Regions from separate parts of the Brachybacterium fresconis genome, predicted to be linked through region 2. Evidence: predicted binding sites of a transcription regulator. Region 2 holds the regulator's gene; the other holds the start of a gene.
The links. Region 2 encodes HspR, which represses chaperone genes until heat shock. Its sites were predicted from a motif close to AAGTTGAGTCNNNNNGACTCAACTT; they were not measured.

Region 1 (3,203 bases), 1.3 Mb from region 2:
GCCAGTGGATGCGATCGCGTGGCGATGACTCGCGATGACCCACCCCCTCAGGCGCCGAGCAGCTCCCGCAGCTCCGCGGTGAGGCCCTCGACCTCCACCGGCACCTCCGGTCGCCGGAACCGCTCGGGGGTGAGCAGGAAACGCTGCTGGAGCACGGCCGGGCCGGGCTCGGTGGACATCTGGGTGCCGTTGTCCGCGTAGCCGCAGCGGCGCGAGACGGCGAACGAGGCGTCGTTGCCCATCACCGCGGCCGACTCGGCGCGCTGCGCTCCGAGGTGGTCGAACGCGAAGGTCAGCATCGCCTGGCGCATGAGCGTGCCGTAGCCCGCCCCGTGCACGTCCCGCGTGAGCCAGGAGCCGGAGGTGACAGTGCGACGCTCGGCGAAACGGTGCGCGGCGATGTCCTGGCAGCCGATGAGGCGCCCGTCGGACCAGATCCCGAGCGGCATCGTCCACTGCTCGGTGGTCAGCTCGGCGCGCAGTCGCCACTGGAAGCGCAGCGCCTCCCGGACCCGGGTGGCAGGGTCGTTGCGGTACCAGGCGAACACGTGCGGGGAGTCGGGATCGGCGAAGATCGGCCGACGGATCAGCGCGGCGTACTCCGGCAGGTCCGGATCGGCGAGCGGACGCAGGGTGAGCTCCCCGGCCGTGATGACGAGGCCGAAGGGCGGGTGGAGCGCGGTGAGCGGGCAGAAGGCGGTCATCACCCCAGGGTAGGGAGCAGGCTCGCTGCGAGCACGCGGTTTTCCTCGGCCCACCCGCACGAGCGGAGGGGCCGGCCGCCGTGGCGGCCGACCCCTCCGGTCGGTGCGGCGCTCCGCTGGTGCGGAGCGCGGCGGTCAGGCCCCGGCAGCGACCGGGACGCGCGATCCGGCATCCTCGGATGTCGCGGACGCCTCTGGTGCTTCCTGCTGCTCGCCGTCCGACGCCGTGTGCTCGGCGTGGGAGACGGCGATCTTGCGGGGCTTGGCCTCCTCGGCCATCGGGATGCTCAGTCGCAGCACGCCGCCGGTGTAGCTCGCGTCGATCTTGTCGAGCGCGACGCGGCTGCCGAGGGTGAGCTGACGGGCGAAGGTGCCCGACGGGCGCTCCCGGGTGAGCCAGGCGCGCTCCCCGTCGGCGGCGGTGGCCGCGCGCTCGGCGCGGATGGTCAAGGTGCGGTCCTCGACGTCGACGTCGATGCTCGACGGGTCGACGCCCGGCAGGTCGATCTCCGCCGTGAAGGCATCGCCGTCACGGTAGAGGTCCATCGGCATGCCGACCGAGGCCGGGGTGCGGGTGAGGTCCGAGAAGAGTCGGTCGACCTCGTGGAAGGGGCTGAGGGTGCGAGCCATGGTTGTCCTCCTGGTGTGCTCGGGAAAGGCGCCGTCGAGGCGCCGACACTCCCTCCAACACCTTGAGCCGAGGTCTTATTCCATAGTTGAGCGTCCCCGACTCATGTCGGGTGCGTCACGGGATCATGGTGCCGCCTCTACAGTTGAGCCCATGGCGATCGATGTGCTGCTGACCGGCTTCGAGCCCTTCGCGGGGGCGGCGGCCAACGAGTCCTGGGAGGCCGTGCGGGGTGCGGTGCCGCGGTTGCGCGAGCAGGGGCTCGAGGTGGCCGCGGAGGAGCTGCCGGTCGAGTTCGGCTCCGCCGGGGACCTGCTCGCGACAGCGGTGCGGGAGCATCGCCCACGCCTCGTCGTCGCTGTCGGGCTCGCCGCCGGGCGCCACGGCATCACTCCCGAGCGGGTGGCGATCAATGTGCGCGATGCACGGATCCCCGACAACGCCGGCACCGCTCCGGTCGACGACCCCGTGATCGCGGGCGGCCCGGTCGGACACTTCACCTCGTTGCCGATCAAGGCGATGGTCGCCGCACTGGCCGACGACGGCATCCCGGGCTCGGTCTCGCAGACGGCGGGCACCTACGTCTGCAACGACGTCTTCTACCGTCTCCAGCACCTGCTCGCGACCGATGCGAGCCTGGTCGGCATCCGGGGCGGGTTCGTCCATGTGCCCGAGGCCGCGGTGGTCGATGCCGTCACCGCCTCCCGGGCGCTGACGCGCATGGTGCTGGTCGCGCTGGACACCCCGACGGATCTTCAGCGGCCCGGCGGCGCGGAACAGTGATGCCGACGGACGCGTCGCCCGCCATGGCGAGCGCGTCGACAACACCGACGCCCACCCGCCACATCCGCCACATCCGCCACATCCGCCACATCCGCCACATCGGGGCGTAGCAGACTCCGGCGCATTCGTCCACGGGGTGCACGAGCGCCGTGCACATCAGTCCCGGAGATACCCCGGATCTCCTGCGTCAGCACCGTCGCCACGCCTGGATGCAGACGTTATCCACAACGTTATCCACAGACGTGGACGAATGACAGGCTTGTAGTTCCGCAGGTACCAGCGATGTCGACGGCGTGTCGGACATCCACGGCACCGAGCGATCGATGACCGCGGGGTCACCGTCATCGACGACGACACCGGATCCCGGAGATTTTCACCATCACCCCAGGTCACGAAAGTTTCGTTCCGCCTGCTCCCGGGTCAGCCCGTAGCCGCGCGCCGGGTCGCACTGAACAGATCCGCTGGCCAGCAGCCGGAGGGCGACGGGAGGCCGGACGTGTGGTACGTCGGACCGTCCGTGCACCGCGCCCACCTTCTGTCCACAACGCATCCTCGGTTATCCACAATGCGTCCCGGAAAGTCCCCCGCCGTTCCACGTTCGTCCCCAATTCCGTCCACAACTGGGGATAGTCACACCGGTGTCATTCACCCGGCGACGGTCCGCGGGAGCGCAGACGGGACCGGAGCGGCCACGTCGCAGGCTCGGGCCCGACGACGCGGGGCGCAGGCCCGACGTCACACGCCGCGGCCGCGGCGTCTCAGGACGGAATCGTCAGGGTCTTGATGATGATCAGGACCACGCACAGCAGCACCATCGCCACGATGACTGCAGCGTGCAGCAGGGCCGAGCGCTTGGCCAGGGCCTGCCGATCGGCTCCGGGGCCGGCCTGGGGACGCAGGGCGAACAGGGCTGCCGTCAGCGCGCCGCCGACCACGAGCCCGCCCAAGTGCCCCTGCCAGGAGATGTTGGGGACGGTGAAGGTGATGACGAGGTTCAGGCCGATCAGCACGAGGATCTGCGCCGTCTGCCCGCCCAGGCGTCTGTTGACGACGAACATCGCCGCGAACAGGCCGAACACGCCACCGCT
Region 2 (3,203 bases):
CTGCCATGTACATGAGGACCCGTGCCGTGCGGCGCCCCCGCCGCACCGGGGACCGCGCCGCGCATCGCGTGCGCACGGCCCTGCGCGCCGTGCGCTCCGCGCTGCCCGGCCGTCAACCCCGGGGCGACGTCCGTTCCGATCAGCCGCTGCGGGTGCTGATGCCCCGCGGGCTGGCGGGGCTGGCCGGCCAATCCGGCATCGGCGCCGCCATGCGCCACCAGGAGATGGCGGTGCGCTCCCTCGGCCACCAGGTGGTCACCAATCCGCTGCGTCCCTTCGACGTGGTGCACCTGAACACCCCGTTCCCCGACACGCCCCTGATCGCCCGGTGGGCGCACCTGTGGCGGCGACCGGTGCTGATGTGGGCGCACTCCACGGAGGACGACTTCCGCGACTCGTTCCCCGGCGCCAATGCCGTGGCCCCGCTCTTTCGCCGCTGGATCGCGCATCTGTACCGCCGCGGCGACGCCGTGGTCACCCCCAGCGAGTACTCCCGGGCGCTGATCTCGGCTCCGAAGTACGGCCTGACCGCCCCGGTGCACGTGCTCTCCAACGGCGTGGACACCACGTTCTTCCGTCCCGATCCGAGCGCGCGGGAGCGGCTGCGGGCCTCCCTCGGCCTCGCGGACGACGCGACGATCGTGATCAGCGTGGGGATGCATCTGGTGCGCAAGGGGATCCTGGACTGGGTGGAGGTCGCCCGGCGCCTGCCCGGGGTGACCTTCATCTGGTACGGCACCACCGATGAGCGTCTGCTGACGGCCGACGTGCGCCGCGCCCTGGCCACCGCCCCCGCCAATGCTCTGTTCCCCGGGTACGTCAGTGCGGAGACGCTGCGCGAGTCCTACTGCGGCGCCGACGCCTTCTGCTTCCTGAGCAAGGAGGAGACCGAGGGGATCGTGCTGTGGGAGGCGCTGGCCTGCGAGATCCCCGCGCTGGTGCGGGCGATCCCGCTGTATCGCGAGCGGATGCCCGACGGGGTGCTCACGCACCAGGTCGCCGGGGACGGCCCGGAATTCGCCGGCGACGTCGCCGTGCATCTGTCGGAGCTGCTGGGAGGCCGGCTGGCTGATCTCACCGCGGCGGGCCGAACGGCGGCCGAGGAGGTCGACCTCGGCCAGGTCGCCCGCGACCTGCAGCAGATCTACGACGTCACCGGCGCGCGCCCGCACCGGCGCCGGCGCTTGGTCAGCGGCGACGCGGGGGACGCCACAGCACGAGCGCTCCCGACTCGCGCCGCTGGGGGCGCTGCCCCCGGCGCAGGGCGCTGATCTCCCCGTCCCGGTCCGCGGCGAACACGCGCCGCTGGGCCGGGGTGAGGGAGTCGAGGGATTCCTGGACGCTCTCGAGCTGATCGACGAGGTCGGTGACCTCGTCCTGCAGCTCGAGGATCCGCTTGATGCCGGCGAGGTTGATGCCCTGCTCCTGGGAGAGGCGCTGGACCTCGCGGAGCTTGGCCACGTCGCGGGCGCTGTAGCGCCGCCCGCGGCCGAGGGTGCGCTGCGGGGAGACCAGCCCGAGCCGGTCGTACTGGCGCAGGGTCTGGGGGTGCATGCCGGAGAGCTCGGCCGCCACGGAGATCACGAACACGGGGGCCCGCTCGTCGATGCGGTGCTGGGCTGCCATGTCGGTGATCCTCCTTCCTGCGGGACGGTCGTCCCATCACGGCCGATGCCGATGCCGTGGCCTCCACTGTCCCACGCCGTGCGGCGCGAGCAGGGCATCGGGGACGCGGCCGCCGATCCGACCGCGGTCCCGAGGACGGTCAGCGCGCGGCGGCCTCGGCGAGCCCGGCGCGCGGGTCCTCGTCGGCCAGGGCCTCGCGCAGGTCCTCGACCGCCTTCTTGGCGGCCCCCTCGACATGGGTGGGGACGGCGATCTCCACGGTGACCATGAGGTCGCCGGTGGTCTTCTTCGTGGCGATGCCCTTGCCGCGCACCCGCAGGGTGCGGCCCGACGGGGTGCCGGCCGGGATCTTGAGGGTCACGGAGCCGCCGTCGAGCAGGGGCACGGAGACCTTGGTGCCGAGCACGGCCTCGTCGAAGGAGACCGGCAGGGTCAGGTGCAGGTTCGTGCCCTCGCTGTGGAAGACGGGATGCTCGTCGACGTCGAGGGTCAGCAGCAGGTCTCCGGCGGGGGCGCCGCCGGGTCCGGGCCGGCCCTTGCCGCGCAGGCGGATCTTCTGCCCGTCGTGCACGCCGGCGGGGATGCGGGTGGTCAGCGAGCGGCCGTCGACGCTGAGCCGGATCTCGGTGCCCAGCGCCGCGTCGCGGAAGCTGATGCGGGTGCGGGCGGAGAGGTCGGCACCCTTCGCGGGGGCGCCGCCGGCGCTGCCGGGGAACCCTCCCCCGCCGCTGAAGCCGGATGCACCGCCGCCCTGGCCGAACATGCGCAGGATGTCGTCGAGGTCCGGATTGCCTGCACCTCCGGCCGTGCGCGCGCCGCCGGCGCCGGGTCCTCCGGCACCGGGGAAGCCGCCGCCCTGGCCGCCGCCGAACATGGAGGAGAAGACGTCCTCGAAGCCGGCTCCTCCGGGCCCGCCCTGGCCTGCGGAGAAGCGTGCGCCGCCGGAGCCCATGGCGCGGATCGCGTCGTACTGCTCGCGCTGCTCGGGATCATTGAGCACCGAGTAGGCCTCGCCGATCTCCTTGAACTTCTCCTCGGCCTTGGCGTCCCCGGGATGGTGATCGGGGTGGTACTTCCGGGCCTGGGAGCGGTAGGCCTTCTTGATCTCCTGCGCGCTCGCGTCCTTCGAGACGCCGAGGACCGCGTAGAAGTCCTTGTCGAGCCAGTCCTGGGAGGACATGTGCGTCTCCTTCCGAGAGCGTCAGGTACTTCGTGGGGTGCGGGGTGGAACGGGTGCGGGGCCTGCCGACCGGTCATCGGCCGGCAGGCCCCGCACCGCCGTGAGGTGGATCCGTCAGGCTGAGCCGATCAGGCGGGCTCGTCTGCCTGATCTCCTGCCGCTCGCAAGCTCACAGCACGTCGATCAGGCGGGATCATCTGCCTGATCTCCTGCCGTTCGCAAGCTCACAGCACGTCGATCAGGCGGGACCACGGGTCCCGACGCGCGCCGGGCGCAGCACCCGGTCGTTCATCGAGTATCCCGGCTGGATCACCAGCGAGATGGTCGCGGTCTCGACATCCTCGGCGTCCTCGTGCATGAGGGCCTCGTGGATGGTCGGGTCGAACTCCTCCCCGAC

Region 1: JOF44_RS13840 (Hsp20/alpha crystallin family protein) is a predicted target of HspR. The motif match lies at 1,418-1,442, and genes of this name have one in related genera.

What each region holds. Positions count from the first base shown of each region.
Region 1 is NZ_JAGIOC010000001.1:3,095,293-3,098,495, reverse strand. Features, by position in the region: gene JOF44_RS13845 (GNAT family N-acetyltransferase) at 48-704, opposite strand; gene JOF44_RS13840 (Hsp20/alpha crystallin family protein) at 840-1,334, opposite strand; gene JOF44_RS13835 (pyroglutamyl-peptidase I) at 1,486-2,115, shown strand; gene JOF44_RS13830 (rhomboid family intramembrane serine protease) at 2,874-3,203, opposite strand, start outside.
Region 2 is NZ_JAGIOC010000001.1:4,407,844-4,411,046, reverse strand. Features, by position in the region: gene JOF44_RS19560 (glycosyltransferase) at 6-1,271, shown strand; gene JOF44_RS19555 (heat shock protein transcriptional repressor HspR) at 1,189-1,626, opposite strand; gene JOF44_RS19550 (DnaJ C-terminal domain-containing protein) at 1,766-2,806, opposite strand; gene JOF44_RS19545 (nucleotide exchange factor GrpE) at 3,045-3,203, opposite strand, start outside.